2 regions of the Paenibacillus odorifer genome follow, and region 1 is predicted to be linked to the other one. Evidence: predicted binding sites of a transcription regulator. Region 1 holds the regulator's gene; the other holds the start of a gene.
What was found. Region 1 encodes CtsR, which represses protease genes until heat stress. Its sites were predicted from a motif close to ATGGTCAATAAAGGTCAAACA; they were not measured.
Positions count from the first base shown of each region.

Region 2: a site for CtsR is predicted at 4,914-4,934, ahead of clpP (ATP-dependent Clp endopeptidase proteolytic subunit ClpP). Genes of this name have one in related genera too.

Region 1 covers NZ_CP009428.1:6,191,284-6,197,868, reverse strand. Annotated here, with positions in the region: rRNA gene rrf (5S ribosomal RNA) at 1-80, shown strand, start outside; gene PODO_RS27190 (GNAT family N-acetyltransferase) at 502-1,674, shown strand; gene PODO_RS27185 (CtsR family transcriptional regulator) at 1,969-2,430, shown strand; gene mcsA (protein-arginine kinase activator protein McsA) at 2,461-2,985, shown strand; gene mcsB (protein-arginine kinase McsB) at 3,014-4,078, shown strand; gene clpC (ATP-dependent protease ATP-binding subunit ClpC) at 4,114-6,582, shown strand.
Region 2 covers NZ_CP009428.1:183,979-190,563, reverse strand. Annotated here, with positions in the region: gene gpmI (2,3-bisphosphoglycerate-independent phosphoglycerate mutase) at 1-227, opposite strand, end outside; gene tpiA (triose-phosphate isomerase) at 229-981, opposite strand; gene PODO_RS00920 (phosphoglycerate kinase) at 1,008-2,189, opposite strand; gene gap (type I glyceraldehyde-3-phosphate dehydrogenase) at 2,306-3,316, opposite strand; gene PODO_RS00910 (sugar-binding transcriptional regulator) at 3,432-4,484, opposite strand; tRNA gene PODO_RS00905 (tRNA-Arg) at 4,753-4,827, shown strand; gene clpP (ATP-dependent Clp endopeptidase proteolytic subunit ClpP) at 5,021-5,617, shown strand; gene PODO_RS00890 (GDSL-type esterase/lipase family protein) at 5,707-6,345, opposite strand; gene PODO_RS00885 (PdaC/SigV domain-containing protein) at 6,457-6,585, opposite strand, start outside.

The DNA of each region.
Region 1 (6,585 bases):
TCCCGAACACGACCGTTAAGCCCTCCAGCGCCGATGGTACTTGGACCGAAGGGTCCTGGGAGAGTAGGACGTTGCCAAGCACAAATAGACCACTGTTGATAACTCGACAGTGGCTTTTTTGCGTCTATTATAGATTGTGGAAAACTTGTGGATAATTCATTGGAATTTGCAGAAAACTTACGCACATGTGGATAGATAATTAAAAGGCAAAAAATCACCGAATGGTGTGGATTAAGTACATATTTATGTAGATCTGTCAACAGAAAACCTAAGTAATACACGGGTTGCTGTGGATATAGTCGGATTTATGTGGATAGAGGGATTGATAAGTGGATAATTATTTTAACTTGAATAGGACAAGATTACAAGACTATTTTTGAAACTGCTTAAAGCTGTGGATAACTAAAAAAAGTTCGAAAAATATCCTTATAATTCGCACACAATACACTCTCTTGTTATACTAACCATAAAAGTAAATTCATAAATGGTGAGGTGAGTTTTGTGGATATCAGACAGTTGCACTCAGAAGAGTTTAATCTAAGCATGGATTTATCTGAATATGCTTTTCAATACAAGCTGCCCAGTGAGAAAAGGGCTAATGCTAAGGAAAGATTTAAAGCAGAACGCGTATGGGGTGCTTTTGAAGAAGGTACTTTGGAAGCCAAACTTACTCTTCTTCCATTCCAAGTGTACATACAAGGTAGATTAGTACCTATGGGAGGGCTCGCTGGGGTAGCGACATGGCCAGAGAATCGCAGACAGGGACATGTGGCAAAGCTCCTAGCGCATACGCTGCAAACGATGAATGAGGCGGGGCAGACATTATCTTTTCTGCATCCGTTCTTGATCCCCTTTTATCGCAAATTTGGTTGGGAAGTTTATTGTGAATATAAGAAATACTCCATTCCTGTTGCCAAGTTTCCCAAGAAGGTTGAAGTTGAGGGCAAGGTAAGACGCGGTGTTAAAGATATCGGAGTATTGGACAACTTATACAATCGTTTTGCAGTTAGATATAACGGAACACTTAAGCGTGATTTGGACTGGTGGGAGAACTCTGTTCTGGATGATGAAGGTCAGACTGCGGTATTTTATTCACAGCTTGGGGAACCTGAAGGATACGTACTATATAAGATAGAAAATAGAGAACTGGTCATTGATGAATTTGTGTTTTTGAACGAACAGGCCCGGCAGGGGCTGTGGACATTTCTTGCGAATCACGATTCAATGGTGACCGGTGCATCGCTAAAACTGGTGCCATCCGATGATATGTTACCCTTTTTGCTGCCTGATCCGCGTATAGAGCAGGAGAACTATCCTTATTTTATGGCGCGTATTGTGAATGCTAAAGTATTTGTGGAGAGTTATTCTTTTAAGCGTCACAGCAGTCAGAAGAAACAGGTTATTTATATTGAAGATAAATATGCACCATGGAATGACGGGTTGTGGGAATGGACGGTCTCCGAAGAGGGAGCAGCAGCTTTCTTGCGTATAGAGGGTGAACGGGATGCAGCTGACTTAAGCTGTGATATTGGCACGCTGACGATTCTAATGTTTGGATATAAACTCCCTGCAGAGCTGGCTCGTTATGGACTTGTGACTGGTAGTCCGACGGCTCTGGAATGGCTCGAAGAAATCATTCCGCAAGCTGAAACCGCACTTTTTGATCATTTTTAGAAAATAATTAGGCTCTCCCCTTCGAAAGATGCTGGGAGAGTTCTTTATTTCCGAATACATTCGCTGAAAAAAGTGAAAAATAAGAGAATCCTCTTGGAATTAGCACAGAATATGTTATAATATTAAAAAGTCAAAGAAAGTCAAAGTCAACGCACCTGATGACATACAGTGCGATCCTCTGAATTCGTGAAGTTTTCTTCAGACTTATATGAATGAAGTTCACTAATGAATGTCATTAAGGATGCGGGCCGCAACCGATATTATGAAGCTTTAAAGAGCACTGGAGGATGAGTGATGCGCAATATCTCTGATATTATTGAACAATATCTGAAGAATATTTTGCATGAAAGTCCCGAAGGTACGGTGGAAATCCAGCGAAATGACCTGGCGGACCAGTTCTCATGCGTACCGTCACAGATCAATTATGTTATTAGTACACGCTTTACACTGGAAAAAGGCTATGTGGTGGAAAGTAAGCGTGGTGGCGGGGGATATATTCGTATTCAACGTTTTGAATTGCCACCCAACGTGGCACTGCATGCCCATTTAAACCATACTATAGGTGGCGGGATAGATCAGAACGCTGCCGAAGGGTTGATTTATCAACTGGAGGAAGCTGGTTTTCTAAGCAAGCGTGAGGCGTGTCTTATGCGCGCTGCTGTTTCTCGGGATTGCCTAACGGTTAAGATTCCATATCGGGATGAGATTCGGGCCAAGATTATGAAGGCGATGTTAATCTCTTTGTTAGGCAAATAATTGTCAATCATAAGGGAGGGGCTTTCGCTTATGCAATGTCAGGAATGTGGCGTCAAGCCAGCAACACTCCATTTCACCAAGATCGTGAATGGAGAGAAGACAGAATTTCATATCTGCGAGAGCTGTGCGCGGGAGAAGGGTGAACTGATCCCGGGAACTGCTGGAGGATTCTCCATTCACAGCTTGCTGTCCGGTCTGCTTGATCTCGAAGGGGCCGGTAAGGAAAAGACGGCTGCTACGAAGACTACGCAGAGTCTGCAATGTGAGAATTGTGGGATGACGTACTCGCAGTTTAGCAAATTGGGTCGTTTTGGCTGCAGCTCCTGTTATAAATATTTTAACAGTGCACTGGACCCGCTCTTTAAACGGGTGCATGGCAGCACTTCGCATGTAGGCAAGATTCCCAAACGTGCTGGAGCACAGATTGTGTTCAAACGGCAAATTGATGAATTGAAGCTGGAATTACAGCAAAGTATCGCACAGGAGGAATTCGAAACTGCGGCAGAGCTGCGAGATCAAATTCGCCAACTTGAAAAAGAAATGGCACAAGAGTAAAGTCTTTGATATATAGGGGGGATATGACATGTCAAGTCTCCGATTTACTGAACAAGCGCTTAGTGATTGGATGCGCTCGGGAGGCAGTCACTCCGAGATTGTAATTAGCAGCCGTATGCGTATTGCACGTAACTTAGAGCATCTTCCATTCCCTATGCTTGCTTCCTTAGAGCAATCGGAAGAAGTATTAGAGCTGCTGGCCCCTGTGTTTCATGGGGAAACTGCTGCCGAATTCGGATCTTTTCAACTGATAAAGCTTGCTGAAGTGAATGAACTGGACAAAAAGGTATTGGTCGAGAAACATCTCATCAGTCCTAATCTGGCTAATGATTCACGTGGTGCAGCTGTGATATTAAATGAAGATGAGTCGGTCAGCATCATGATTAACGAAGAAGACCATCTGCGGATCCAATGTCTGTTCCCGGGTCTTCAGGTAAGAGAAGCATGGGAACGTGCGACAGCCATCGATGATATCTTCGAATCGGCTGTTAATTACGCTTTTGATGATAAAAGAGGATACTTGACCAGTTGTCCCACCAATGTGGGTACAGGGCTACGTGCCTCAGTAATGCTGCATTTGCCAGCACTAGTAATGACCCAACAGATCAATCGCATATTGTCAGCAGTGAATCAAGTGGGATTGACTGTAAGAGGAATTTATGGTGAGGGCAGCGAAGCAGTAGGGAACATCTTTCAAATTTCCAATCAGATTACTCTCGGTCAAACGGAAAGTGAAATCATCGAGAACCTTCACAGTGTAGTCACCCAGATTATAGAGCATGAACGAAATGCCCGTGAAAGGCTGCTTGTAGATTCCGCTTTAAGAATTACAGACCGAGTGAAAAGATCTTATGGGATTTTGTGTTATGCAGCTCTAATGGAGCTTAAAGAATCCGCACAACGGCTGTCTGATGTGAGACTTGGGGTCGACCTTGGCATACTGGAAGGCCCTTCGATTTCCGTGCTTAATGAGCTTAACGTTAAGACACAGCCAGGATTTCTGCAAAAAATGTTCGGTGACGAGATGAACGCTACTGAACGGGATATGTATCGGGCGAAACTGCTCCGAGAAACACTGGGAACACAACATTAATATAGATATTTATTATTCATGGAGGTGCAGGAGATATGATGTTTGGAAGATTTACGGAACGCGCACAAAAAGTGCTAGCGCTAGCGCAGGAAGAAGCTGTTCGTTTAGGACACAACAATATTGGCACAGAACATATTTTGCTAGGACTTATTCGTGAAGGAGACGGCATTGCTGCTAAAGCATTAATCGCTTTGGGTCTGGGTCTTGAGAAAATCCAGGACGAAGTGGAGACACTGATTGGCAGAGGCCAAGAACAACCTACGAACATTGCTTATACTCCTCGCGCCAAAAAAGTAATCGAGTTGTCGATGGACGAAGCCCGCAAGCTGGGACATACGTATGTCGGCACTGAGCATATTCTGCTAGGACTTATTCGTGAAGGAGAAGGTGTCGCGGCTCGTGTGCTTAATAACCTCGGCATCAGCTTGAACAAAGCTCGTCAGCAAGTGCTTCAGCTTCTGGGAAGCAGCGAGGCTGCATCCAGTCATAGCGGAACACCTGCTAATGTTAGCACACCGACTCTAGACGGCCTAGCACGCGATTTGACGGCTTATGCCAAGGATGGCAACCTGGATCCAGTTATCGGTCGTAGCAAGGAAATTGAACGTGTTATTCAGGTACTGAGCCGCCGGACGAAGAACAACCCCGTGTTGATAGGTGAACCTGGGGTTGGTAAAACAGCCATTGCTGAAGGCTTGGCCCAAAAGATCATTAATAATGAAATTCCAGAAACACTGCGCGACAAACGCGTAATGACGCTCGATATGGGTTCTGTAGTGGCTGGTACTAAATATCGCGGTGAGTTTGAAGACCGCCTCAAGAAAATCATGGATGAGATTCGCCAAGCGGGGAATATCGTACTCTTTATCGATGAGCTTCATACGCTGATCGGTGCTGGTGGCGCAGAAGGTGCTATTGATGCATCTAACATTCTTAAGCCGGCTTTAGCCCGCGGAGAACTTCAGTGCATCGGTGCGACGACGCTGGATGAATATCGTAAATATATTGAAAAAGATGCAGCTTTGGAGCGCCGTTTCCAACCGATTACGGTGGATCAGCCATCTCCAGAAGAAGCGGTACAAATTCTATTTGGACTTCGCGATCGTTATGAAGCACATCACCGTGTGAAAATTACGGATGAAGCTATCGTGGAAGCTGTAAAGCTGTCTGATCGTTACATTCCGGATCGGTTCCTGCCGGATAAAGCCATTGACCTTATCGATGAAGCAGGGTCTAAAGTAAGGCTTCACTCTTACACTATCCCGCCAAATCTGAAGGAACTAGAAATGCGCTTGGATGATATCCGCAAGGAGAAGGATTCCGCTGTTCAGAGCCAAGAGTTTGAGAAAGCGGCTGCCCTGCGTGATACGGAGCAAAAAATCCGTGAAGAGCTTGATACGACTAAGAACCAGTGGAAAGAAAAACAAGGACGCACCGACTCTGAAGTTACACCTGAAGATATCGCACAGGTTGTCGCAAGCTGGACGGGGATCCCTGTAAGCAAGCTGAAGGAAGAAGAGACCGACCGTCTGCTTAACATGGAAGCTCTGTTGCATGAACGAGTGATTGGTCAGGACGAAGCTGTTAAGGCTGTCAGCCGGGCATTGCGCCGGGCGCGTGCGGGTCTTAAAGATCCGAAACGTCCAATGGGCTCGTTTATCTTCCTCGGTCCTACGGGTGTAGGTAAAACTGAGTTGGCACGTGCGCTTGCTGAAGCTATGTTCGGCGATGAAAATGCGGTCATTCGTATTGATATGTCGGAATACATGGAGAAGCACTCCACGTCCCGTTTAGTTGGTGCCCCTCCTGGATATGTCGGCTATGAAGAAGGCGGCCAATTAACAGAGAAGGTACGTCGTAAACCATACTCTGTAGTACTGCTTGATGAAATTGAAAAAGCGCATCCGGAAGTATTCAACATTTTGCTGCAAGTGCTTGAAGATGGTCGCCTTACCGACTCTAAAGGCCGGGTAGTTGACTTCCGTAATACACTTATCATTCTGACCTCTAACGTAGGCGCACAGGCAATCAAGAAGAATTCGACACTTGGATTCACGGCTGTGCAAGATGCAGGAGCAGAATACGGCAATATGAAGGGCAAGGTTATGGAAGAGCTCAAGAAGAGCTTCCGTCCAGAGTTCTTGAACCGGATCGACGAAATCATCGTCTTCCACTCACTCGATGAGAAACATATCGCTGAGATCGTTACGTTGATGTCTGATGAGCTCCGCAAGCGCCTGCGTGAATATGATGTTGATTTCGTACTTACGGATGCAGCGAAGGCCTTCTTGGCTAAAGAAGGTTATGACCCAGCCTTTGGTGCACGTCCATTGCGCCGGGCAATTCAGAAGCATATTGAGGACCGTCTTTCTGAGGAATTGTTGAGAGGAAATATCCAAAAGGGTGATTCCCTCAATATTGATGAGGTCGGCGGAGAACTTGTGGTGACTAAAGTGGACGCTCCAGTAGCGCCAGCGCTTGAAAAAGAAGTAGAATCTGAATAAAAT
Region 2 (6,585 bases), 810 kb from region 1:
ACGATCCGGCCTGCACCAATATTCAAATGCCCTACTTCGGAGTTGCCCATTTGCCCTTCCGGAAGGCCTACAGCTTCACCGCAAGCAGTGAGTGTAGTGTTAGGATATTGTTTCAGGTAACGGTCATAGTTAGGTTTGTTGGCTTGAGCAACGGCATTACCTTCTGTCGTTCCACGCAAACCAAAACCATCCATGATGATCAAAGCTACGGGTTTTGGAGCTGACATCTTACTTCGCCCCCTCAACCAATTGAACGAAGGAATCCGGTTGTAAGCTGGCACCGCCAACAAGCGCACCATCGATGTCGCTTTGGCCCATGTACTCAGTTACATTCTCAGGCTTCACGCTGCCGCCGTATTGAATACGAACAGCTTCAGCTGTTGCTGCATCATACAGATCTTTTACAAGGCTGCGGATGTAAGCAATAACTTCGTTAGCATCTTGGGAAGTGGAAGATTTACCTGTGCCAATAGCCCAGATAGGTTCGTATGCAATAACAACTTTTGCTGCTTGCTCGGCACTAAGACCTTGGAATGCAGCTTCAGTTTGTACTTTACATACTGCTTTAGTTTGATCAGCTTCACGCTCTTCGAGCTTTTCGCCAACACATACGATAGGAGTAATTCCGTGACGGAATGCAGCATGCATTTTCTTATTCACGATTTCATCCGTTTCGCCAAAATAAGCACGACGCTCAGAGTGGCCAATGATAACATAGTCCACACCAAGATCACTTAGCATTACACCACTGATCTCGCCTGTGTAAGCACCGTTATCTTCAAAGTGTAGGTTTTGTGCACCAATCTTGATGTTAGTACCTTTTGCAGCTGCTACAAGTGCAGGCAGGTTAGTAAATGGAGCGCAGATTACAGTCTCAACGCCTTCTACTTCTGCTTTGCCTTTAATTTCAGCAATAAAGCTTTCTGCTTCAGGAACTGTTTTGAACATTTTCCAGTTACCTGCAATAATAGGTGTTCTCATGACTTATGTTGCCTCCTTCTTAGGTCTTACTTATCGTTCAGTGCTTCTACGCCAGGAAGCGCCTTGCCTTCCATGAACTCAAGGGATGCACCGCCACCAGTGGAGATATGATCCATTTGATCAGCCAGGTGGAATTTCTCTGCTGCTGCTGCGGAATCTCCGCCACCAATAACAGTGTAACCTTCAGTAGTTGCACAAGCTTTTGCTACTGCAAGTGTACCTTCAGCGAATTTATCGATTTCGAATACGCCCATAGGTCCATTCCAGACAACCAGCTTGGAGTTCTTGATAATATCGGCATAAAGTTCACGAGTCTTAGGTCCGATATCAAGTCCTTCCCAACCTTCTGGGATTTCATTGTAATCAACGATCTTAGTGTTAGCGTCAGCACCAAATTTATCAGCAACAACAACATCAACAGGAAGCATGAAGTTTTTACCAAGTGCTTTTGCTTTTTCGATGAATCCAAGAGCAACGTCAAGTTTGTCGTTGTCTACTAGTGATTTACCGATTTCAAAGCCTTGTGCTTTAGTGAATGTATAAGACAATCCACCGCCGATCAGGACGTTATCAGCCAAAGACAACAAGTTATCAATAACATCAATCTTGTCTTTAACTTTCGAACCACCGATGATCGCAGTGAAAGGACGTTCTGGGTTAGAAAGAGCTTTACCAAGAACGGACAATTCTTTCTCCATCAAAAGACCGGATACAGCCGGTAGGAAATGAGCGATACCTTCTGTCGATGCATGTGCACGGTGAGCCGCGCCAAACGCATCATTAACAAACAAATCAGCCAGTTCAGCGAATTGTTTAGCCAGTTCAGGATCGTTTTTCTCTTCACCTGGGTAGAAGCGAACATTCTCAAGTACAAGTACGTCGCCTTCGCCTAGCTCAGCGATTTTTGCTTTTACAGCTTCGCCAATTGCTTCGTCAGCTTTAGCTACTGGTTTGCCAAGAAGCTCGGACAGACGTTCAGCAGCAGTAGTCAAACGCATGGAATCTACGAATTCGCCTTTAGGACGACCCATATGACTCGCAAGAATGATCTTTGCACCGTTCTCGATCAAATATTTAATGGTTGGAAGTGTTTCGCGAATACGAGTATCATCAGTAATTTTACCGTCTTCTACAGGTACGTTGAAATCCACGCGTACAAATACGCGCTTACCCTTTACTTCTACATCACGGACGCTTTTTTTGTTCATGATTAATTCCTCCACACCCAAAATTGTTTCTAGCAGGAAACAAGAAATACATTTAGAAAGAGCGGAAACAAGGAATTTCTGTTTCCGCTCTATAGATGTTGCTTATATCAAGTCAATTACTTAGCGATTTTAGCGAATTTCTCCAAAGTACGAACCAATTGTGCAGTGTAGGACATTTCATTGTCATACCAAGCAACAGTTTTAACCAGTTGTTTGTCGCCAACAGTCAATACTTTAGTTTGTGTAGCATCGAACAGGGATCCGAAAGTCATACCTTTGATGTCAGAAGATACGATTTCATCTTCAGTGTAACCATAAGTGTCTGGATCGGAAGCTGCTTTCATTGCTGCGTTGATTTCTTCAACAGTAACGCTCTTATCAAGAACAGTTACAAGCTCAGTCAGGGAACCAGTTGCAACTGGAACACGTTGAGCTGCACCATCCAATTTACCTTTAAGTTCTGGAATAACCAGACCGATTGCTTTAGCAGCACCAGTAGTGTTAGGAATGATGTTCTCAGCTGCTGCACGAGCGCGTCTGAAGTCACCTTTAGCATGTGGAGCATCCAAAGTGTTTTGGTCGCCAGTGTAAGCATGAATTGTAGTCATCAAGCCTTCAACGATACCGAACTTGTCGTTCAGTACTTTTGCCATTGGAGCTAGGCAGTTAGTTGTGCAAGATGCGCCGGAAATAACAGTCTCAGTACCATCAAGAATGTCATCGTTAACGTTGTAAACGACAGTTTTCATGTCGCCAGTAGCTGGAGCGGAGATAACTACTTTCTTAGCTCCACCTTTCAAGTGTTTTTCAGCTGCTTCTTTAGTTGTGAAGAAACCTGTGCACTCAAGTACGATATCAACGCCTAGGTCGCCCCATGGCAATTCTTCAGGGTTGCGGTTAGCAAGAACCTTAACTTCTTTACCATTGACTTTGAAGAAGCCATCATGCACTTCAACATCACCTTGGAATTTACCTTGAGTTGTATCATATTTAAGCAAATGAGCAAGCATCTTAGCGTCAGTCAAGTCGTTGATTGCTACCACTTCGATACCTTCTACATTTTGAATACGGCGGAAAGCAAGGCGTCCAATACGTCCAAAACCGTTAATTCCAACTTTTACACTCATTGAATAGTTCCTCCTAGAATTCGTTTTATTTATTCAAAACAGACGGTGAGGTCTGTCATGACAACAATGTTAAGTATGATGCAAGAAGTATGTTGTATTGCCTGCAATCTAAAAACTACGAAGATAGCTGTAGTTGATTGTCAATTTCCTTGCCTATTTCTACTGCGGCAGCCTCGTCCGTGACGAGAATATTCTCCTGCCCGAAACGCAGCATGGCATGAATGGCTTTGGCCTTGGGTTTGCCTCCTGCAATACCGATGACTTTCTCTGTCCGAATAATATCTTCTAGACGTAGACCCATCGTAAGCATGGTATGGACAACCTGACCCTCTTCATTGAAATAATAGCCAAAAGATTCGGCCACTGCCCCTTCACCCTGGATTTCCGAGACTGTAGCCTCGTCCAGTTTGCGGCGGCGGGTCATTTCAATGGCATCCCCAATCCCATGTACAATAATACGCGAACTGCGGATGGTTTGTACAATCTCTCCAATATTAGAGTCAAGTGCCAGCGATTGGTATGCATCCCCACTAAGCAAATCAGGGACATGCAACAACCGGTAGTTGGCTCCAACCCGCTTTGCCATTGTTGAGGCAATCGTGTTGGCTTGAATCTCCATACTCTCTCCTAATCCTCCACGCGCCGGAACAAACCAAGCGTTCTTATAGGAAAGGGACAACGGCGGTGTCAGTTGATCAGCCATATCGGCAAGCGTCGATCCACCTGTGACGGCAACTGTATCATCTGCGCGAAGTATACTCAGCAGTGCTTTCGCACCCGCCCGGCCAAGCTCTCGTTTGGTGAACGGCGATGACTCACAATCACCCGGTACTACAATAACTTTATCCAGACCATACGTTGCTCGAATTTTCTCTTCCAGCTCATCCAGACCAAATAGGCTCTTAACAACCGGCTCTAGCAAATCAAGCAGTCTACGTCCAGCAGCGCTAATGCGCATGCCAACACTCTCGATCTCAATAAGCCCTTGCGATTTCAGAAGATCCGTCTCGGCACGCAGTACCCGCTCAGTCATATCTAGCGAAGCGGCTAGCGTTCTGCGCCCAATAATATCGGACAGCATGATCTGATGAAGAATCGTGTACCGTCTCTTAAGGGTTTCCATGAGATCAGGCAGAAGCTGCTTTTGGATATCTAATAAATTACGCATACTTTCACTCCTGCAACTTCGTCTTCCTCTATTCCCTTGTTCATGGTCTCAAAACGTCCCGGGTAAACTTTTTAAGTCCCACCCATATTCTAACCAAATATTGCTCGAAGCGCAAGTCTTCCGAGAGTAGAATTCTCAAGCGCTTGTCTTCTTATACATTAATAAGGTCAGAAAAAGATATAGCGCCCGATGCCTGCCCCTAGAGCGCTTGTCCAGTATTAATATTACATTGCAATTGTGTAAAAATTGTATTATAATCATTTTTGTTGCGCCCGTGGTCCAATGGATATGACGTAGGCCTCCGAAGCCTGAGATCCAAGTTCGATTCTTGGCGGGCGCGCCATTAATTTGATTTTTGTACATAATTTAGTAGTGCCTATACTACTACTTAACCAAAGAGCCGCTTGTCGGCTCTTTTTTTTGAATATAAGTTTGACTTTCTTTGACTTTTTGTTTGAATTTGTTTATCATGTGGGTAATACGGCAAGAGTAAAAATGAATACATTTGAAGAACCAATATCAAGGAGGTTTTCCACGTGAGTTATATTCCTATGGTAGTAGAACAGAGCAACCGCGGCGAGCGCGCTTATGACATCTATTCCCGCCTGCTGAAGGACCGCATCATTTTCCTTGGAACGGAGGTTAATGACGTGGTAGCCAATTCTATCATCGCACAAATGCTGTTCTTGGCTGCCGAAGATCCTGACAAGGACATTCACCTTTACGTGAATAGCCCAGGCGGTTCCATTACTGCAGGTATGGCTATTTTTGATACAATGCAGTACATTAAACCAGACGTTTCCACCATCTGTGTGGGTATGGCAGCTTCCATGGGAGCTTTCCTGCTAAACGCTGGCGCCAAAGGCAAACGCTTCGCACTGCCTAACAGCGAGATCATGATCCACCAGCCTCTGGGTGGTGCTCAAGGTCAAGCTACGGACATTGAAATCCGTGCCCGCCGCATCCTCAAATTGCGCGATAAGCTGAACCGTATTCTAGCAGAACGTACGGGTCAACCTCTAGAACGTATTGAGAAGGATACAGATCGCGACTACTTCATGACTGCTGCAGACGCGGCTGAATACGGTATCGTAGATAAAGTAATCGAGAAGACATTGCCTAGCGGTGTGTAAGCTATAAAGTAAAAATATAAAGAGGCTGTGCTCTAACCATAAAGGATAGGGCACAGCCTCTTTATATTTTATAGAAGACCTAAATCCAATCAATTCAGCCCGCCATAACCTAGTGCATCCAGCTTCTCGGCAATTACGCGATAACCCCGGCCATTCGGATGCAAATGATCAATGGATAACAGCCCTCTCTCATTTCCTGCGAACTCACTGTAAATCGAAGCAAATCCACAGACTCGGCTGCTGTACTGTGCTGCGTATTGATTAAACTGTCTGACCCACTCTGTCGCACCAACCACCTGAGGATAGGGATTATATAATCCCACAATTCTAATGATAAAAGGTCTACGCGTCCTCGCCTTCAATTGTATAAGGATATTCATAATTGCAGAGAAATTTTGTTTGCATTCCTGAAGCGATCTGCGCAGTTCTGCGGATAAGTTCCCTTGCTGTCTTGCTGCTGATTTGGCCGCGTGAATCAAATCATTACCACCGATAGACACAGTGATGATATCGGCTTCTCGAACGGCCTCACGCATCATGGAATTTCCGCGCAGCCGCTGCTCCAGCTCTGAAGTAGTCATTCCGTTCACGCCTAAATTCGTAGAGGCTACAGTAGTCCGCAGTCTCCCTTCTGCCATTCTACGGTACACCGGAACAAAACCGTTACCTGGCAGAGCACCAAATCCAGTCGTCAAGGAATCGCCAATTGCAGTATATTGGTAGCCCATAGCTCTCCCCCGTTCATAAACTAGTTACTCCCTTTAGCATATGAACTAGAGACAACTCCGGTAAGGGGGAGATGCCTTGTGCTGACATTAGCGGAGACGAGGTATCTCCATTTATTTCATGCCAGCAAACGGGCTGCTGTCATCCGGCAAAAGCTCTTTGAAACTAAAGGTATACTCAGGGAAGCCTGCAGCATACGCTGTGTACTCATATAATTGGAAGAACAGAACAACCTTGTCATC